Regions from separate parts of the Streptomyces sp. NPDC059477 genome, predicted to be linked through region 1. Evidence: riboswitches for the same ligand, from Rfam matches in the RefSeq annotation. Region 1 holds a riboswitch; each other region holds the start of a gene.

The links. A riboswitch is a leader RNA that binds a small molecule or an ion and turns the genes downstream of it on or off. The one in region 1 is predicted to bind cyclic di-AMP.
Region 2: another riboswitch for cyclic di-AMP. It lies ahead of ACFXAZ_RS00600 (transglycosylase SLT domain-containing protein); the one in region 1 lies ahead of ACFXAZ_RS30715 (peptidoglycan DD-metalloendopeptidase family protein).
Region 3: another riboswitch for cyclic di-AMP. It lies ahead of ACFXAZ_RS04255 (NlpC/P60 family protein); the one in region 1 lies ahead of ACFXAZ_RS30715 (peptidoglycan DD-metalloendopeptidase family protein).
Region 4: another riboswitch for cyclic di-AMP. It lies ahead of ACFXAZ_RS35045 (C40 family peptidase); the one in region 1 lies ahead of ACFXAZ_RS30715 (peptidoglycan DD-metalloendopeptidase family protein).

Annotation. Positions count from the first base shown of each region.
Region 1 covers NZ_JBHYUG010000084.1:1,132-5,898, forward strand. Annotated here, with positions in the region: gene ACFXAZ_RS30710 (SGNH/GDSL hydrolase family protein) at 1-477, opposite strand, end outside; gene ACFXAZ_RS30715 (peptidoglycan DD-metalloendopeptidase family protein) at 717-1,727, opposite strand; cyclic di-AMP (ydaO/yuaA leader) riboswitch at 1,732-1,928, opposite strand; gene ACFXAZ_RS30720 (tyrosine-protein phosphatase) at 2,351-3,148, shown strand; gene ACFXAZ_RS30725 (DUF6126 family protein) at 3,221-3,355, opposite strand; gene ACFXAZ_RS30730 (helix-turn-helix domain-containing protein) at 3,352-3,984, opposite strand; gene ACFXAZ_RS30735 (aspartate aminotransferase family protein) at 4,156-4,767, opposite strand, start outside.
Region 2 covers NZ_JBHYUG010000001.1:120,211-124,977, reverse strand. Annotated here, with positions in the region: gene ACFXAZ_RS00615 (polyprenyl synthetase family protein) at 1-57, opposite strand, end outside; partial or broken gene ACFXAZ_RS00610 (CocE/NonD family hydrolase) at 367-1,953, shown strand; partial or broken gene ACFXAZ_RS00605 (peptidase S15) at 2,278-2,685, shown strand; cyclic di-AMP (ydaO/yuaA leader) riboswitch at 2,955-3,127, shown strand; gene ACFXAZ_RS00600 (transglycosylase SLT domain-containing protein) at 3,133-3,606, shown strand; gene ACFXAZ_RS00595 (HAD family hydrolase) at 3,742-4,575, opposite strand.
Region 3 covers NZ_JBHYUG010000005.1:108,812-113,578, forward strand. Annotated here, with positions in the region: gene ACFXAZ_RS04250 (tellurite resistance/C4-dicarboxylate transporter family protein) at 1-400, opposite strand, end outside; gene ACFXAZ_RS04255 (NlpC/P60 family protein) at 514-1,725, opposite strand; cyclic di-AMP (ydaO/yuaA leader) riboswitch at 1,732-1,903, opposite strand; gene pcrA (DNA helicase PcrA) at 2,385-4,767, shown strand, end outside.
Region 4 covers NZ_JBHYUG010000114.1:722-5,488, forward strand. Annotated here, with positions in the region: gene ACFXAZ_RS35035 (ATP-dependent Clp protease proteolytic subunit) at 1-393, shown strand, start outside; gene ACFXAZ_RS35040 (hypothetical protein) at 401-709, shown strand; cyclic di-AMP (ydaO/yuaA leader) riboswitch at 1,047-1,253, shown strand; gene ACFXAZ_RS35045 (C40 family peptidase) at 1,257-1,730, shown strand; gene ACFXAZ_RS35050 (ATP-binding protein) at 3,472-3,966, opposite strand; gene ACFXAZ_RS35055 (helix-turn-helix domain-containing protein) at 4,179-4,767, shown strand, end outside.

The DNA of each region.
Region 1 (4,767 bases):
CTTCAGGGACCACAGGTCGAGGACCGGGCAGCCATAGCGGTCGGCCACGGCCCGGACATGCCCGTTGTACGTCGCGATCTTGCCGCGCAGATGCTTGAACAGCGGCACCCCGCGGGTGTCGAAGCCGGTCGTCACCAGGACCGTGCCGGCCGTCTCGGTCAGGACGGCGACCGCGCGCTCGAAGCGCTCGGCGACGTCGTCCGGGTCGCTGCCGGGGCGCAGGATGTCATTGCCGCCCGCGGTGAACGAGATCAGATCGGGTGCCAGGTCCACGGCCCGCGGCACCTGGTCCGCCACGATCTGATCGAGCAGTTTGCCCCGCACCGCGAGGTTCGTGTAGTTGAAGTCGCCTTCCGGACACCGGTCCGCGAGCAGCACCGCGAACCGGTCCGCCCAGCCGACGAGCGCCCCGTCGGGGCCGGGGTCGCCCACACCTTCGGTGAAGCTGTCCCCCAGCGCCACGTACGACCCGATCACCGATCTGCTGTCATTCTCCGAATCGTCTGCCACATCGAGCCATGATTCCTCCTCGAATGTGACCTACGCGACCGTAATACGGGGTTGACGGGCGGTGAGATAGGCCACGGCCCAAACCTTGGTCAAGCGCGGAATACCTGGATATCCGACGGACCATCAGAAGTGACAGAAGTGATACGCGCCGAAGGCCGGACCCGGGGATCGGGGGTCCGGCCTTCGGAGTGGAGCGCGGCGGTGCCTCAGCCGACGGAGAGGCCCTTGGAGCGCAGATAGGCGACGGGGTCCACGTCCGAGCCGTAGTCGGGCCCGGTCCGGATCTCGAAGTGCAGGTGCGGGCCGGTGACATTGCCGGTCGCGCCGGAGAGACCGATCTGCTGTCCGGCGGTCACGGACTGGCCCGCCGAGACGGACAGCGAGGACAGATGGGCGTACTCGGCGTAGTAGCCGTCGGCGAGCTTGATGACGACCTCGTTGCCGTACGCGCCGCCCCAGCCGGCCGAGACGACCGTACCGGCGCCGACGGCCTTGAGCGAGGTGCCGGTGGAGACCGTGAAGTCGACACCGGTGTGGTAGCCGCTGGACCACATGCTGCCGGTCTGGTGGTACGGCGTGCCGACGCCGCCGCCCGTGACCGGGAGGCTGTAGGCGCCGGTGCTCGTACCGGTGCTGGTGCTGGTGCTCTCCCCGGAGGCCGCCGACTGCGACTCGGACGACGAGGACGGTGACGACGACTCGTCCCGCTGTGTCGGGGCGTCCGACGCCTGGGACTCGATGGAGCCCGAGGACTGGGTGCTCGGCGCCTCGGAGGCGGTGGTGTCCGAGGACGCGTCGCCGCTGGACGCCTGGGCGCCGAGGGTGAGCTTCAGGCCGGGGTGGATGAGCGACGGATCGCCGCCCACGGCCTCGCGGTTGTCCTCGTAGATCCGCTGCCAGCCACCGCTGATGTCCTGCTCGTCGGCGATCTTCGCGAGATAGTCGCCCACCTTCACGGAGTAGGTCCGCACGCTCGTCCGCGGTGCGGTGGGCTGCTGGTCGGTGACCTGCGCAACGGTCTGCTGGGGCGCCGAGGCGGGAGCGGCGGCGGTGACGGAGCCGGCGGGCTTGTGCGGGACCGACTCCCCGGTGGCCGCGTGGGCGCCGGTGGCTCCCATGAGCGGCAGGGCGAGTGCGGCGCCGCCGGTTCCGGCGACGGCGATGGAGCGGGTGAGACGCAAGGTCCTGGGACGGCGGTGCTTACCCTTCGCGGGCATGACGAATTCCTCTCCGGCGCCTGCGAGGTGAGCTGTCGGGTGCGGGCTGGAGATGCCCGGTCGCGGGAATTGCGCGACTAAACCCCTAGCCGTTCCGGAGACCGGAACAGGCGGTGAAGTCCTGTGGGTCCCCCGCTCCTGCCGAACACGGGTGGGTTAGTGCGGGTTCCGGACGGCGGCAGGATTCGGCGTTCCGTCCGGATTCGGTGGCGAACGTAAGCGACCAAGACGCAAAGGGACAAGCAAGAGGTTCCACCCGAAGGTCCTCTTCTTGATCCGTAGCGGGAATTCCCGGTCACCCTCTGTCGCAATGGCCCTGTCGAATCGCTCGAAGAGCCTTGGAAAACACCTTGATTACGTGAGCATGACGGGCGACACACGGTCACGGATATGACGCTGCTCACGTGCCCCTGCTCCACCTTTCTTTATTCCGCAGCGAGTTGTGGCGAGTGGTCATCAAGGCCACTTAGACTTTCAATTCGGACAGGGGTCCCAGATGCGACACAGAAGGCATCTCGGCCAACTTTGTCGCCATTTCGGCCGTTTCGTCATGTCGTATCGTCGAAGGGCAGCTGCCGCCCGGCGACGGAGCCGGGCGGGCCAGCCGACTGGGAGGAGCCCCCGTGACGCAACAGGTCCCCTCGACCGAGCCCGAACTGGCCGGAGTCCGCAACTTCCGCGATGTCGGCGGACTGCCGACCGTGGACGGCCGCCGGGTGCGCCACGGAGTGCTGTACCGCAGCGGCCATCTCGCGCACGCGACCCCCGAGGACGCCGCGTTCCTGGCCACCCTCGGGCTGCACACGATCTTCGACTTCCGCAACGCCGCGGACCAGCGCCTCGAAGGCCAGGACGTCGAGCTGCCCGGTGTGCGCAATCTGAACCTGCCGCTGAGCGACCCCGCCGACGGCGCCGAGTTCTGGACGATGATCCGGGACGGCGATGTGGCCCTGCTGCGGGAGATCCTCTCCGGGGGCCGGGCCGAGAGCCGGATGGTCGACTCGTACCGCGTGATCATCAAGGAGCGCACCGCCGAGCACTCCCGGGTGCTGCACGCCCTCGCCGAGGACAGCGTCCCGGCCCTGATGCACTGCGCGGCCGGCAAGGACCGCGCGGGTCTGTCCATCGCGGTGACTCTGCTGGCGGTCGGCGTGGAGCGCGAGGCGATCCTCGCGGACTATCTGGAGTCCAACGCCACCCACCGCCGGTACAAGGTGCGCCGCAGCGGCACCTCCCCCTCCGCCTACGCCCCGGAGGTCATGGAGCTGATCAGCCCGCTCTTCGACGCGCGCGCCGAGTATCTGACCGCGGCGATCGACACCATCGACGAGACCTGGGGCGGCGTCGACGCCTATCTGGAGCGGGCCCTGCGGATCACCCCGGAGCGGCGCGACCGGCTGCGGGAACGGCTGCTCGACTGAGCGCCCGCTCCGCCTGGTCCCGCCCGCCTGGTCCCGCCCGCCCGGTCCCGCCCCGACCGGCCGCCGGGCCGGCTACTTCCCGCCGACCTCGAACAGCAGATACAGGAACGTGGCGAAGACGTGCCCGGCCACGACGTAGATGAACAGCCTCAGCCAGACACCGAGGTGCCGCTTCTCCTTGGGCTTGATCGCCTTGGGCTCACTCATGGCGTTTTTTCTCCCGTGATCGGGCCGAGGCACAGCGCGGCCGTGGGGCTCTGCAAGAGGGTGTGGACGAACAGCAGCTCGACCCCGTCCGGGTCCTGAGCGGCGATCCGGTGCGGGGTCAGCGAGTCGAAGTGCGCGCTGTCCCCGGCACCGAGCTGATGGGCGGAGTCCCCGAGGCGCAGCCGCAGCCGGCCCGTGAGGACATACAGCCACTCCTCGCCGGGATGCACGCGCACGATGTCGCCCTGGGAGCCGTAGGGCACCTGGACGCGCAGCGCCTGCATGCCCCGGCCGGGCGCGCCGGCCTGCCAGTACGTCCAGCCGCCCGCCTCGGTCGGATCCTTGTGGGCGGCGCGCAGGACGGCGTCCCGGTCGGGGACGGTCTCGCCGAGCAGCTCGGAGACCGTCGTACCGTAGACACGGGCGAGGGAGAGCAGCATGGGGAGCGAGGGCTGGCGCCCGCCGGTCTCCAGCCGGGAGAGGTGGGCGGGCGACAGTCCGGCGGCGCGGGCCGCGGCCTCCAGGGTGAGCGAGGCCCGGCGGCGCAGGGCGCGCAGCTGCGGGGCGACGGCCGGCAGCGGCTCGGCCGCCTCCGGCTCGACGTCGTGAGGGTGGCTCATGCCCTCCATTGAGCCGGATTCTTACCTCTAAGGCAAATTCCTTGCCTCAGAGACAAGAGTCTTCCCGGTGGCCGGTGCTCACCCTCACCTGTCGGCGGCCACCGCCGGCTTCACCAGCTCACCTGTCGGCCACCGCCGGCTTCACCAGCTCACCTGTCGGCCACCGCCGGCTTCACCAGCTCACCTGTTGGCCACCGCCTGCTTCACCAGCGTCCTGCCGAAGTCCCAGATCAGCCCGCCACCGCTGTGCGCGTCGTCCATGATCTCCGTGAAGGCGTCCACGAACCGGTCGACCTCCTTCTCCCCCACGATCAGCGGCGGGATCAGTTTGATCACCTCCAGATGGTCGCCGGAGACCTGGGTGAGGATCCGGTGCCGCTGGAGCAGCGGCACGACCACCATCTGCGCGAACAGGCCCTTGCGGGCCGCCTGGAGCATGGTCCAGCGGCTGCGCAGCCCCAGCGACCTGGGCCGGCCGAACTCGATGCCGACCATCAGGCCCCGCCCGCGCACATCGGCGAGCAGCTCGTACTTGTCGACCAGCGCCGCCAGCCGGGACCTCAGCAGGTCGCCGGTCGCGCGCGCGTTGGCCACGATCCGCTCGTTCTCCATGACCGACAGGACCGCGAGGCCCGCCGCCATGGCCTGGGCGTTGCCGCCGAAGCTCGCCGAGTGGACCAGCACCCGGTCGATGGACGAATAGACCTTCTTGAAGATCCAGTCCTTGCCGAGCGTCGCCCCGACCGGCACATAACCGCCGGACAGCGCCTTCGCCACGCAGACAAGATCCGG
Region 2 (4,767 bases), on a different contig from region 1:
ATCTGCTTCCAGAACCTGGTCCCGCACGCTCAGCCCGAACGGCCCGACGACGGTCACGAGGGATCTCCTGTCTGCTGGTGTCTACTGGCGATTACCCGGTATGTCGATACGTCGCTGCCCTCACTCACGTCAGCGTATCCGGTCATGTTTCGATCACGGATGCCGCCCACCGCACAGCGCGGGCGCTATCGGATCACGCCAGGTATGTTTTTGATCACCTGATAAGAGCTGATATTTAGCGACTTGCATAGAAGTAGGGATAAATGTCGCGGATCTGGCCTCGGTGCCCAGGGCCGACCGCACCACTTTCAGCCGCCCACGGATCCCGGCCGCCCGCCGCGCCGCCGCCCACCTGGGGTCACCCTGATGCACATCCGTACGTCCTTCCCCTATGAGACGAGCCATGAGGACCTCCGGGTCCCGCTGCGTGACGGGACCCTGCTGTACGCGCGCGTGTGGCGCCCGCTGACCGGCGAACCCGTACCTGCGCTCCTGGAACACCTGCCCTTCCGGCTGACCGACGGGACCGCCGCGCGCGACGCGCAGCGCCATCCCTGGTACGCGGGCCACGGCTACGCCTCCGTCCGGGTCGACGCGCGCGGGCACGGCAACAGCGGGGGCGTCCCCTCGGGCGGGGGCCCCGGGACGGGCACGGGGGAAACGGCGGACACGATGGTCTCGGTGGACGCGGCGGACGCCGCCGAGGTCGTGGACTGGCTCGCCACGCGGCCCTGGTGCGACGGCAAGGTCGGGATGTTCGGCATCTCCTGGGGCGGCTCCCTCTCGCTGCGGACCGCGGCCCTCGCGCCCGGACCGCTCAAGGCGGTCGTCAGTGTGTGTGCCACGGACGATCGATACGACAACGACGGGCAGTACACGGGAGGTTCCGTCCTGGCGGCGGACATGCCCGCCTGGGCGGCCAGAACCCTCGCCCTCGCCGCCCGCCCGCCGGACCCGCGTCACACCGGGGACGCCTGGCGGGAGCTGTGGCTGTGCCGTCTGGAGGCGCTCGAACCGGTCCTGCACGCGTGGCTGGAACATCAGGTCCGCGACGGTCACTGGCGGGCCGGTGACGTCCGGGAGAGGTACGGCGCGATCGAGGCGGCCGTGCTCGCGGTCGGCGGCTGGTAGGACCCGTACCACGACACCGTGCTCCGGCTGGTCGAGCACCTCCCGGCCGACCGGGTGCGCGGGCTGCTCGGCCCCTGGCCGCACGAGTACCCCGACCGGGGCCGCCCGCCCGGTCCGGCGATCGGCTTCCTCCAGGAGACCCTGCGCTGGTGGGACCACTGGCTCAAGGGCCGGGACACGCGCGTGCTCGCCGATCCCCTCCTGCGCGCGTACCTCACCGAGAGCCATCCGCCGGCGCCCGCGTACGCCACCCTGCCCGGCCGCTGGACCGCCGAGCCCGCCTGGCCCTCCCCGTACGTCACCCACGTCACGTACGCCCTCCAGGGCGCCCCCGTGCCGGTACGGTCCCCGATGCACACCGGGGTCGACGCGGGCGCCTTCCTGCCGCGCGGGGGCGACGCCGATCTGCCGCCGGACCAGCGCGCGGAGGACGGGCGGTCGGTCTGCTTCGAGTTCCCGGTCGGTGAGCGGACCTCGGTGCTGGGGCGCCCGCGGGTCAGGCTGCGGCTGCGCTGCGAGGTGCCGCGCGGGCAGGTGATCGCCCGGCTGTGCGACGTCGCCCCGGACGGCGCCTCGGCCCTGGTGACCCGGGGCGTGCTGAACCTGTCCGCGCGGAGGGGCCCGGACCGGTCGGTGCCGTGGCCGCCGGGCGCGACCGAGGAGGTGACCTTCGAGCTGGGCGGCACGGGCCACGTCTTCGCGCCGGGGCACCGGGTACGGCTCGCGGTCTCCTCCGCGTACTGGCCCTGGGTCTGGCCGCAGCCCGGCTCCGAGGCAGGTTTCACCCTGGACCCGGCGGGCAGCGCGCTGGAGCTGCCGGTACGGCGGGAAGAGCCCGACGCCGGGGCGGCCCGGGGGGAGCGGGGGGACCAGGCGGACTGGGCGGACCGGGGGGATGGGGCGGACCGGGGGGAGAGGGAGGACCGCTCGGGCCAGGGGGACCGTGAGGACGGCTTGGACTGGGGGGACTGGGGGGTCCGGAGGGTCCAGGAGAGTCAGGCGGAGCAGGAGGCCCGGGAAGGCCAGGAGGCCCGGGAAGGCCGGGCTGCCCGGGAAGGCCGAGCGGGCCAGGAGGCCCGAGAGAGCCAGGCGGCCTGGGAGAGCCAGGCGGACCAAGCCGACCGGCTGGGTCGGCGGCCCTGGGCCGAGCCCGAGCAGGCCGAGCCGCTCGGTGTCGTCTCCCCCCTCACCCTGGACGAGCCGCGGCCCGCGCGGCTGGTGGTGCGGGACGTCGCCCGGGGCGAGTGGCGGCTGGAGGTCGATCCCCGGCCCGGCGGCACCCAGGTGCATCCCGACGGGCTGGAGGCCACCGAGGAGGCGCTGGAGTCGTACACGATCCGCGACGGCGACGCGTTGTCCGCGCGCACCCGCTCGGACCGGACGATCCGGCTGCACCGGCCGGAGTCGGCCTGGGACACGACGGTCCGGGCGCGGTCGGAGATCGGCTGCACGGATACGGAGTTTTTGACCTCTAATGAGGTGATTTGCACCCAAGGCGACGAGGTGGTCTTCCACCGCACCTGGGAGCGACGGATTCCACGGACCGCTGGTTAGTAGGCACTTGGGCTCAATGCCCGATTTACCACTCTTGCGCTCGGACGTGACTTGACTCACTCCCGCCCACGCGCGGCGTTTCCCCGGCCATCCCCCGATCCACCTTTCCCGTTCACCGAGTTGACCCTTTTCGGTCGCAAAGGATCATGTGGGTCAGATAAGGGTGCGAAGATCAGAAGCGGCATTTTGTGATTCCGCCACTTGTTTCCGACATCCGCTCTCGCATACGTTCCCGGCCAGTCGGGCGGACGCCTAGTCCTGCCACCGCCCGCACCAACCCACTAGATCCACGGCAGGAGCGGGGGACCCAGGTAAGTCGCCGGGCCGGACGTCGTACGACGCACCGGAACGGCTCGGGGTGAAGCCGTGCCCGCAAGGGCCGGCCGGGCACCTCCCCGCCCGAACCCGACAGCTCACCTCGCAGGCGTAGGAGAGGAACAGTTCCCCATGTCCGTACACCGCTCCACGCGTGTTCGCCGCCTCGCCCGCAAGCTCGCCGTCGCCGGCACCGGCGCCGCCGTGCTCGCCCTCCCGCTCATCGGCGCCACCAGCGCCTCCGCCGCCTCGCCGACCGTCATCTCGGCGGCCACCTCCGCGTACCCGAACAGCCTCGACGGCTGGATCCGGCAGTCGCTCGACATCATGGCCCAGAACGGCATCCCGGGCAGCTACAACGGCATCTACCGCAATGTGATGCGCGAGTCCTCCGGCAACCCGGCCGCCGTCAACAACTGGGACTCCAACGCCGCCGCCGGCACCCCGTCCAAGGGCCTGCTCCAGGTGATCGACCCGACCTTCGCCGCGTACCACGTCTCGGGCACGCTGAACGACCCGTACGACCCGATCGCCAACATCGTCGCCGCGTGCAACTACGCGGCGGACCGGTACGGGTCGATCGACAACGTCTTCGGCGCCTACTGAGCGCTCCGCGCCTGAGCGGCCTCACCGGCCGTACGGCCTTTCCGGCGGTTCCCTTTGCGGGTTGGGGCTCGCAAAGGGAAATCAACCAGATCTTCCACCGGGCCGTCTCGACCGTTTCTCCGAGGTGAATTCCCGTCAGGGAAAAAGTCGTTCGAGGACGACGGCGATGCCGTCGTCCTCGTTCGATGTGGTGACCTCGTCGGCGACCGCCTTGAGTTCGGGATGGGCGTTGGCCATCGCCACCCCGTACCCGGCCCAGTCGAACATCGGGATGTCGTTGGGCATGTCCCCGAACGCGATGGTGTCCTCGGCCCGCGCCCCCAGCCGCCGGGCCGCGAGCGCCAGGCCGGTCGCCTTGGTCACCCCGCACGGCTGGAGCTCGACCGTGCCCGGCCCCGACATGGTGACCGTCGCGAGCGAACCGACCACCGCGCGGGCCACCGACGCCAACTCGTCGTCGGACAGCTCCGGATGGCGCAGCAGCACCTTGCTGATCGGCTCGGTCCACAGTTCGTCGCGGCGCCGGACCCGCACCGCGGGCAGCGTCGGATGCGGCATCAGATAGCCCGGCTCGATCAGCGTGAGGCCCTCGACACCGTCCTGGTCGACCGCCGCGTACACCTCGCCGACCTCGGCCTCGATCTTGCCGATGGCGGTCTCCGCCAGTTCCCGGTCCAGGGTGACCGACCACAGCAGCCGGTCCGCGCCGGCGTCGTAGAGCTGCGCGCCCTGGCCGCACACCGCCAGGCCCGTGCTGCCCAGTTGCTCCAGGAGCGGGCGCACCCGCGGGGCCGGCCGGCCGGTGACCACGAGATGCCGGGCACCGGCCTCGGTGATCCGCGCGAGCGCGGCCAGCGAGCGGTCGGAGAAGGTGTCGTCGCCGCGCAGAAGTGTTCCGTCGAGGTCGGTGGCGACGAGGGCGTACGTGGTGCGCGCGGTGCGTGCGGCATATGCAGTGGGTGCGGCCATGATCAGAGAATACGGACATCGCGCGGCCCCGACCCGGCCGGAACCGGACGCCGGACGGGTTCCCTCACGTCCCGCCCGTCCCCGTCAACTCCCCTGTACCATGCGGGCTTTCACTCTCGGAGCCCTGTTCCCGAGTGCTGAAAACGGGTCCGCTTTTCACTCAGAGGTGGGGTAGCCCGAGGCGGCCATGGG
Region 3 (4,767 bases), on a different contig from region 1:
CCGTGCCCGGCATCCGCTCCCGCCAGTGGGTCACGACGATCACGATCAGCACCGGCCACACCAGCGCGGCCGGCGCCAGCAGGGCCTCGGCGAGAGGCTGCCAGTTCTGCGCGGACAGGCCCGTGCCGACGACCGTGGTCGCGGCGACCGCGGTGAGGGCGTCGGGCGTCCACGCCTCCGTCGGCCCGCTCGCGCGGTCCCGCAGCAGCCGCGTCACGCAGTCCGCCGCCAGGACCAGCCACGCGACCCCGGCCACCACCAGCACGATGGCGGACAGCACCTCGTGGCCGGCCGACCGCAGCCCGACGGACACGATGCCGGTCGCCAGCACAGCGGCCCCGGCCACCGGCGGACGCCGCGCCCACCAGGCGCTGAGGGATGAGGTGCCGGACGTGGACATGGGGCGATGGTAAGGAGCGCGCCGCCGGGCGGGGGCGGGGCGCGCACGCGGGCGGACAGAAAATCGCGGGATCTCCGGCCGCGCCCGGCGCGCGCCCGGCGTGCAGAGCCCCGTCAGGCGGGCCGCACCACACTGTGGATCGACGACTCACCGTCGTAGTAGATCGACTCCTCGCGTACGTACGCCCCCGGCTTCGGCGCGTGGATCATCATGCCGTTGCCGATGTAGAGGCCGACGTGGGTGACGTCGTCGTAGAAGAAGACCAGGTCACCGGGTTGGGCGGCGGAGAGGGAGACGGTGGTGCCGGAGTTCACCTGGTCATAGGTGACGCGCGGGAGATCGACGCCTGCGGCCTTCCAGGCGGCCTGGGTGAGACCGGAGCAGTCGTAGGAGTCGGGGCCGGTGGCGCCCCAGACGTACGGCTTTCCGACCTGTGTGCGAGCGAACGCGATGGCTTTGTCCGCCTTGGTGGCGTACGAGGGATCCGCCGGGTCGGTGGAGGGGGACTCCGCGCCGGAGCCCGTGGAACCGCTGGAGCCCGTGGAACCGGTCGAGCCGGTCGACTCCTCGGCCCGCCGCTGGGCCTCCGCCTCCGCCGCCTCCTCCTGGCGGCGCTGCTCCTCCGCCTGCTGCTGGGCCAGCTCCGCGGCCTTGCGGTCGGCCTCCTCCTGCTTCTTCCGTTCGATCTCCGCGAGGCGGGCCTTCTCCTGCGCGGTCAGCTCGGAGAGCAGCTCGCGCGCGTCCGTGAGTTTTTGCTGGACGGTCGCCTTGGCCGTCTTGAGGTCGTCCTGGGTCTCGGTGAGCGTCTCCAGGCTCTCCCCGGCCTCCTGGCGCTTCTCCATCGTCTCGGACTGCTGGGTGAAGTACTCGTCGACCGCGGTCTTCTGCCGCTCGGTGAGCCGGCCCATGAGCTGGGCCTGGTCGAAGTAGTCCTGCGGCGAGTCGGCGAGCAGGAAGGTCGCCGTGTCGAGGGCGGCGGCCCCCGTGCGGTACTGGGCGGCGGCGTAGGAACCCAGCTCCTCGCGCGCGTCGTTCAGTTTCTGGGTGCGCTGCGCCACGTCGTCCAGAAGGGTGTCGACGCGCTCGCGCTGCTTGGTGGTCTTCTCTTTGGCCGCGTTGTACTTCTCCGTCGCCGACTCGGCCTGGCGGTAGAGGTCGTCGACCTTCTTCTCGACCTCCTCAAGGCTCGGCCTGTCGTCCGTGGGAGCGGCATTGGCCGTCTGCGAGAGCAGGGCGACGGAGGTGAGGGCGGCCGTGGCGAGGGCGGGGGTGCGTATGCCTGCCACGCGCGCCCCCGAGGGGCGGGACTTGCGGTGCGACGCCAAGGAGGCGACTCCTTCCATGGGCCGCCTACCGGGTTAGCTGTCGGGTTCGGGCGAGTGCTTCGGAAGGGTTGCCCTACGGTCGCCTCCCCGCGGGGAGTTCGGACCGATTCACCCCGGATCGCGGTGGGTCCCCGGCTCCGGCCGCCGCAAGGCGCACCGGACTCGGCGGAGGCGGGACGGCCCGGCGACGTTCGCCGGTGGGGGTCGTTCGGCCTGTCCGGAACCGTAGCCAACTCATGTGCCGCCTGTGAAGGTTGGTGGGTGATATGCCCGATACATTTTCGTGACCTTTCTGTAGCGCCGCCGCGCTGCGTCGCGCTGTGTCGCCAAAGCGGACGGATCTATGGCGAGTTGTCCGGAGCGGGGGTCCGCGCGGGGGCGTACGTGCGATGTGCGGGGTGTACGGCAATGGCTGCGCCCTACGTGGATGACCGCGCCCTATGGACCCCCTCCCCAGCCGGTTTCACCGGCGTGTCGTGCCCTGTCGGCATCCGCGCGGTGCGCTCGCGCCCTTTCCGTCCGTTACCGAACGTCACCCCCCGGACCTGCCGGGTGAGGGGCGGCGGGGTCGCCGATCTCACGGTCCAGCCGCCCGGCGGCGGGGTATCCGGCCGGGGCGGCCACGGGTTGTCAGTGGGGCGGCCTAGACTCGGAGAGCGATGAGCAGCCTCTTTGACGACAGCTTCCTGGCGGACCTCCAGGGCCCCAAGGCCCACCCGGAGGAGCCCCCGCCACCGCCCGACGACGAACACGCACCGGAGGAGATTCCGGACGACCTGTTCGGCGGGAAGTTCGACGCGCCCCCGAGCCGGGACGCGTACTACCGCGACGGCGCCCCGCGGCCCGCGATCGACCCGGCCGCGCTCCTGGAGGGGCTCAACGACAACCAGCGCGCGGCCGTCGTCCACTCCGGCACCCCGCTGCTCATCGTGGCCGGTGCCGGTTCCGGCAAGACACGTGTGCTCACGCACCGCATCGCCTACCTGCTCGCCGAGCGGGGCGTCCACCCCGGCCAGATCCTCGCGATCACCTTCACCAACAAGGCCGCCGGTGAGATGCGGGAGCGCGTCGAGCAGCTCGTCGGCCCGCGCGCGAACGCGATGTGGGTCATGACCTTCCACAGCGCCTGTGTGCGCATCCTGCGGCGGGAGTCCAAGAAGCTCGGTTTCACGTCGTCGTTCTCGATCTACGACGCGGCCGACTCCAAACGTCTGATGGCCCTGGTCTGCCGTGACCTGGACCTCGACCCCAAGCGCTACCCGCCCAAGTCCTTCAGCGCCAAGATCAGCAACCTGAAGAACGAGCTGATCGACGAGGAGGACTTCGCCGCACAGGCGACCGAAGGCTTCGAGAAGACCCTCGCCCAGGCGTACGCGATGTACCAGTCACGCCTGCGCGAGGCGAACGCGCTCGACTTCGACGACCTGATCATGACGACGGTCAACCTCCTGCGCGCGTTCCCCGACGTCGCCGAGCACTACCGCCGCCGCTTCCGGCACGTCCTGGTGGACGAGTACCAGGACACCAACCACGCCCAGTACGCGCTCGTGCGCGAACTCGTCGGCACCGGTGAGTACGACGAGGACATCCCGCCCGGCGACCAGGACCCGGCCCCCGCCGAACTGTGCGTCGTCGGCGACGCGGACCAGTCGATCTACGCCTTCCGCGGCGCGACGATCCGCAACATCCTCCGGTTCGAGGAGGACTACCCCGACGCGACGACGATCCTGCTGGAGCAGAACTACCGCTCCACCCAGACGATCCTCACCGCCGCCAACGCGGTCATCGAGCGCAATGAGTCCCGCCGCCCCAAGAACCTGTGGACCAACGCGGGCGCGGGCGCGCGCATCACCGGCTATGTCGCCGACACCGAGCACGACGAGGCACAGTTCGTCGCCGACGAGATCGACCGCCTCACGGACGCGGGCCAGGCCAAGGTCGGCGATGTCGCGGTCTTCTACCGTACGAACGCCCAGTCCCGGGTCTTCGAAGAGATCTTCATCCGCGTCGGACTGCCCTACAAGGTCGTCGGCGGCGTCCGCTTCTACGAGCGCAAGGAGGTCCGGGACGTCCTGGCCTATCTGCGGGTGCTCGCCAACCCCGAGGACTCGGTGCCGCTGCGCCGCATCCTCAACGTCCCCAAGCGGGGTATCGGCGACCGCGCGGAGGCGATGATCGACGCCCTCTCCCAGCGCGAGAGGATCAGCTTCCCGCAGGCGCTCAAGCGGGTGGACGAGGCGTACGGCATGGCCGCGCGGTCGACGAACGCCGTGCGGCGGTTCAACACGCTGATGGAGGATCTCCGGACGATCGTGGAGTCCGGCGCCGGACCGGCCACCATCCTGGAGGCCGTGCTCGAACGCACCGGCTACCTCGCCGAGTTGCAGGCGTCCACCGACCCGCAGGACGAGACCCGGATCGAGAACCTCCAGGAACTCGCCGCCGTCGCCCTGGAGTTCGAACAGGAGCGGGGCGAGGGCGCACAGCCCGCACAGACTGCGGAGGCCGTGGAGGCCGTGGAGACAGCGGGGGCCCCGGCTCTGGGCGGTACGCTCTCCGACTTCCTGGAGCAGGTCGCCCTGGTCGCCGACTCCGACCAGATCCCGGACGAGGAGGACGGCGCCGGGGTCATCACCCTGATGACCCTGCACACCGCCAAGGGCCTCGAATTCCCGGTCGTCTTCCTGACCGGCATGGAGGACGGCGTCTTCCCGCACATGCGCGCCCTCGGCGAGACCAAGGAACTGGAGGAGGAGCGGCGCCTGGCCTACGTGGGCATCACCCGCGCGCGGGAGCGGCTCTACCTCACCCGCTCGGCGATGCGCAGTGCCTGGGGGCAGCCGTCGTACAACCCGCCCTCCCGCTTCCTGGAGGAGATCCCGCCGACGTATGTCGACTGGAAGCGCACGGGTGCGACCTCGCCCGTCTCCTCCGGTCCGGCCTCGGGGGTGGCGGCCTCGCTGTCCTCGTCCCGCTCGCGTTCGGCCGCGTCCGGCGCCTCCGGCTTCGCCACGCGCAGAACGTCGGAGAAGCCGGTGGTCG
Region 4 (4,767 bases), on a different contig from region 1:
AGCGCGATGACCGCGATCTACGACACCATCCAGTACGTGCGCTGCGACGTGGAGACGATCTGTCTGGGGCAGGCCGGTTCCATGGCGGCGGTGCTGCTGGCGGCCGGCACGCCCGGCAAGCGACTGACGCTGCCCGGCGCCCGGATGGTGGTCCGTCAGCCGTCGCTGCCCGAGCCGATCGAGGGACGGACCAGCGATCTGACGATCCAGGCGGCGGAACTGGCGCGGGTGCGCACCCGGCTGGAGGAGATGCTCGTACGGCACACCGGGCGTCCGCGGGACCGGGTGAGCGCGGACATGGAGCGGGATCTGGTGCTCACGGCGCCCGAGGCGCTGGAGTACGGGCTGGTGGACCGGATCATCGGCAGCCGCCGCACGACGGGGACGGGGTGAGCGGGGGATGCTGCCTCCCGAGCACCCGCCGCTGCCCGCGCTGACCCGCGCGGAGGGCGAACTGATCGACCGTTATCTGGACGCGGTCGATCTGCTGGGCCGGATCAATCCGGCGCGGCCCGGCGACACGTATCGCGCGCTGCGGGCCGCGCAGGCGCTGGTGGCGAAGGCGGCCGAGCTGCGTGACGCGCTCGCGCTGATGCACCACCGGGGCGAGTCGGAGATGTCCTCGCCCACGCTCGCGCGGGCGCTGCGCGTGCTGGACGGCGAGCGCCGCACCGCGCGGGTCTCGCTGCCCCCGCGCTCCGACAGTTGAGGCCCCGTCAGGCGCGTGCGCGGATTCGTCCGGCTACTCGGAACGACGGACTCCGGTGTCAAACGGACCAAATGGCTTACGTCCATTCGGCGTATCAGATGGTCATTTTGCCGAACCGGCACGCTCGTCCAACGCGCCCCAGACGGGGCGGAAGGGAGGGCTCCGGTGCTGGTCCAGGGCTCGCGCGCACCTTGACACGCGTTCGCACACCAGGTTGTCCACCCGAACGGATGAGTGGTGAGTAACGCCACAAATCCCCGATTCCATTGGGTTTTTAGGTCACGTGTAGGTGAAGATCCCTGACTGACGACAAGACCCCGCCACCGCGGCGGGGCGGTCCGGGCGGACGCCGAATCCTGCCGCCGCCCGGATGCCCGGTCGACAGGAGTGGATCGGCAGGAGTGGAGGACCCGGGCACGACGGGTCGCCGGAGCGCAGTTCGGCTCCGAGCGGTCCTTGGGGTGAAGCCGCCTTCGGGCGGCCGGGCTACTTCGCCAGCCCGAATCCGACAGGTCATCCTTCACAGGCGGCTGACGAAGGGTTGCGCATGACCGCGCTCAATCGTGTCCCGTCGCTCATGGCACGGGCCGGTACGGCCTCGGCACTGACGCTCGCCGCCGTCGGTGGCTCTGTCATGGTTCCGGGGTTCGCCTCGGAGGCATCGGCCGCCACACACGCGACCAAGGCGCTCCAGGTCGCCGCTTCGAAGAAGGGCTCGCCCTACAAGTGGGGAGCCACCGGCCCCAACCGCTTCGACTGCTCAGGGCTGACGCTGTACGCGTTCAACAAGGCCGGCAAGAAGCTGCCCCGTACGGCCGCCCAGCAGTACAACAAGACCAAACACATCTCGGCCGGCAGCCGCAAGGCCGGTGACCTGGTGTTCTTCCACTTCGGCTCGAACATCTACCACGTCGGCATCTACGCCGGTAAGGGCAAGATCTGGCACTCCCCGAAGACCGGGGACGTGGTCCGCCTCCAGAAGATCTGGACCAAGAGCGTCTGGTACGGCCGTGTGAAGTGACGCCCGCTCCGCGAGGCCGCCTCGATGGCACCGGGCCCCTTCGGGGTGCGCGGTGCCGGGGGCGGCCTGGGCGGGGCGGGCTGATCGAGGGTGCCGGGGTGCCTTGGGGCGGGCCTGGTTGGCTGGGGTGCGCTGACGCCGTGTGGCGGGCCTTGCCGGCTGGGTTCGGTGACGCCGTGGGCGGCCTTGGGTCGGCTGAGGGTGCCGTGATGCCGTGCGGCGGCCTGAGTTGGCTGAGGGTGCCGTGATGCCATGCGGCGGCCCTGGTTGGCTGGGGTGCGGTGACGCCGTGCGGCGGGCCTTGCTGCTGAGGGTGCTGTGGCGCCGGGGGCGGCCCGGCTGAGAGTGCCCGTGGTGCCGGAGGGTGTGGGTCGCGGTGGCGGCGTGGACCTGCCTGCGGCGAGGTGCGTCGGCGGGGCGTGGCTGCCCTGCCGGGGTGTGGCCTCACCAACGGCGTCGGCGGGCCGTGGGTCTGAGGCTGCCTCAGGGGCACGAGGTGCACCTCGTGCCCCTGGACGCCGATCGGGTGTGGCCGCCCGGGCGGTGCAGGGCGACGGCCACGAGGTTCGCTGCCGGATGGCCTGCGGCCACCTCGGCAGGTTCCGGCAGCCGCGACGGCGGCACCGAGTGAAACGACCCCGGCGGGGTGGTGACGGCGTCTCCGACGCGCCGTCAGTGCCCGGGGTCGTTCCCGACCCCGCGCGGGGCGTCGGCGGCCGGCGGCGTGTGACGGCGCCTCACCGAGCCGCCGACGGGCGCGCGGCGACAACGACCCGTGGCCTGGTTGCCGACGTGGGCGGGGGAAATCGCCCGCGCCTGAGCCGCCGACGGGCGTGGGCGACGGCCCCTGGCCGAGCTGCCGACGAGCGCCGGGCACCCCGCCCGTGGCCAAGTTGCCGACGAGCCCCGGGCACCCGCCCGTACCCGAGCCACCGTCAGGCACGGAGACAACCACCCGTGCCCGAGCTGCCGACGCGCAGAGGCACCCGCCCGTGTCGACCTCGCTTGAAAGCAGAAGGCGGCACCACGGCCCGCCCCGTGGGCGCGGACCAGCACCCGGGCGGAACGACCCCGGCCCGGCGCCACGCCGTACGGGCATGACGGGCCCGCTCGGGCCATCAGGGGGCCCGCACCCCGCAGGAACCGTAGACGGCGGAAACCCGTCACGTCGGGTGGCCCTGACGGTCCGTCGACGGACGTCGGGCCAGATGTGACCGGCCCCCGGTACCACCCCAGCGCCGCTCGGCGGGAAGGCGCCCGGGGCCGAGCGCCCCGGCCCCGGCAAGGGCGACGCCCGCGTTCGCCGAGCGCAACGGAAACGCCCCCGATCGCCCGCCAGCCTCAGGCGACACCCGTCCCCTCGGCTCATCCACCCCGCACGGGCCGCGCGCCGCCCAGCGACCCGCCCGTACGGGCTCACCCCACGTCGGGATCGGCCGCGCCCCGCACCGAGGTCTCCCCGGCGGGCAGCGCATGGGCGCTCTCACGGCTCGCCCCGGCCTCTGCGAGGGGTCCCGGGTCGGGGCCACCACTCCAGGCGCTCCCGCCGCTTCCAGACCCCACTGCGCCCCTGCCACCCGCATCCCGATCCGCGCCCCTGCCGACCAGCTCGGCCCCGCCGGGCCTCGCCGATCCCGGCCCCTGCCACTCACATCCCCGTGAGCCCCCACCGCCACCTCCGGCTCCGCCGAAACGTTTCCTGACCGTCCGGCGACCCGATGCCGTCGTCATTCCCCGAGACTCAAACCCCTCGTGGCCCCGGCTGCCCGCGAAACGTTCCCTCCGGTTGGCGTAGTGCCGTGGTGACCGGGCGGGACGGGAAGGGCCAGGGGAGTTCGATGGAGACCGTCTTGCCGCCCTCCGCCGTGGGGCGGACTCTGAGTTTTCCGCCGCATTCGGCGGCCAGCCAGCGGATGATGACCAGACCGCGGCCGTTGTCCTGCTGCACCGCGGCGGGGAGGCGCTTGGGGAAACGGGGGTGACTGTCCGTCACACCGATGCGGAGCAACTCGTCGCGCTCCAGTTTCAGGTCCACCGTGAAGGTGGGTGACTGCCCGAACGTGTGTTGCACGGCGTTGGTGGCGAGTTCGGAGACGATGAGCCGGACGCTGTCCGCGAGGTCGCTGTCCGGTGGCAGCCCCCATTCGGCCAGGGTGTCGACCGCATACCCTCGTGCCCCGGAGACCGAGGCGGGATCGCTCGGCAGAGTGACGGATGCTTCCAGAAGATCTGCCATGGCGACGTCGTCCCTTTCCCACGGGACCGCAGTCCGACACGAAGCGGATGGTTCGAGTACGGTCCCGGACTGGTGCTACATCGCCAGCCTGCCACTAGCGCGGCGCTCTAGGCGGCGATCCACCAAGATATGCATATATCTGTCGCTCAATGCGGTGAACTCTGCGACGGCAGAGCGTATTTGGGCGACCCGGAAGGAGTAAGGAGTACCCCATGCAGCACGGTCCCGTGGTGCGCCGCCGGAAACTCGGCGCAGAACTGCGTTCCCTGCGCACCCGCGTGGGGCTCACCAGCGGCGAGGCGGCCGGTCTGGTCGGCTGGCACCAGTCGAAGGTCAGCCGGATCGAGACCGGCGCCAGCGGGGTGAAACCGGCCGATGTGCGGTTGCTCCTGGACGCGTACGGCGTGCAGGACCCCGACCTGCGGGAACTGCTGGTGGTGCTGGCCGGTTCGGAGGAGAGCGGGCGGCATCACTGGTGGCACGCCTACCGGGGTGTGCTGCCGCCGACGTACCGCGATTTCATCAGTCTGGAGTCACAGGCGACCGCCATGCGCACACTGGAGACATCGGTGATCCCGGGGCTGCTCCAGACCCGGGAGTACGCCCGCGCGGTGACCCGGGCGGCCGTCGAGGGGCAGGACGATCAGCGGCTGGACGCGCTGGTGGAAGTGCGCCTGGCCAGGCAGGACGTACTGCACGGGAGGCCGCCGCTGGAGCTGAACGCCGTACTGGACGAAGCCGTGCTGCGGCGGGAGGTGGGCGGGCCCGGGGTGATGGCGCGGCAGCTCGCGCGGCTCGCGG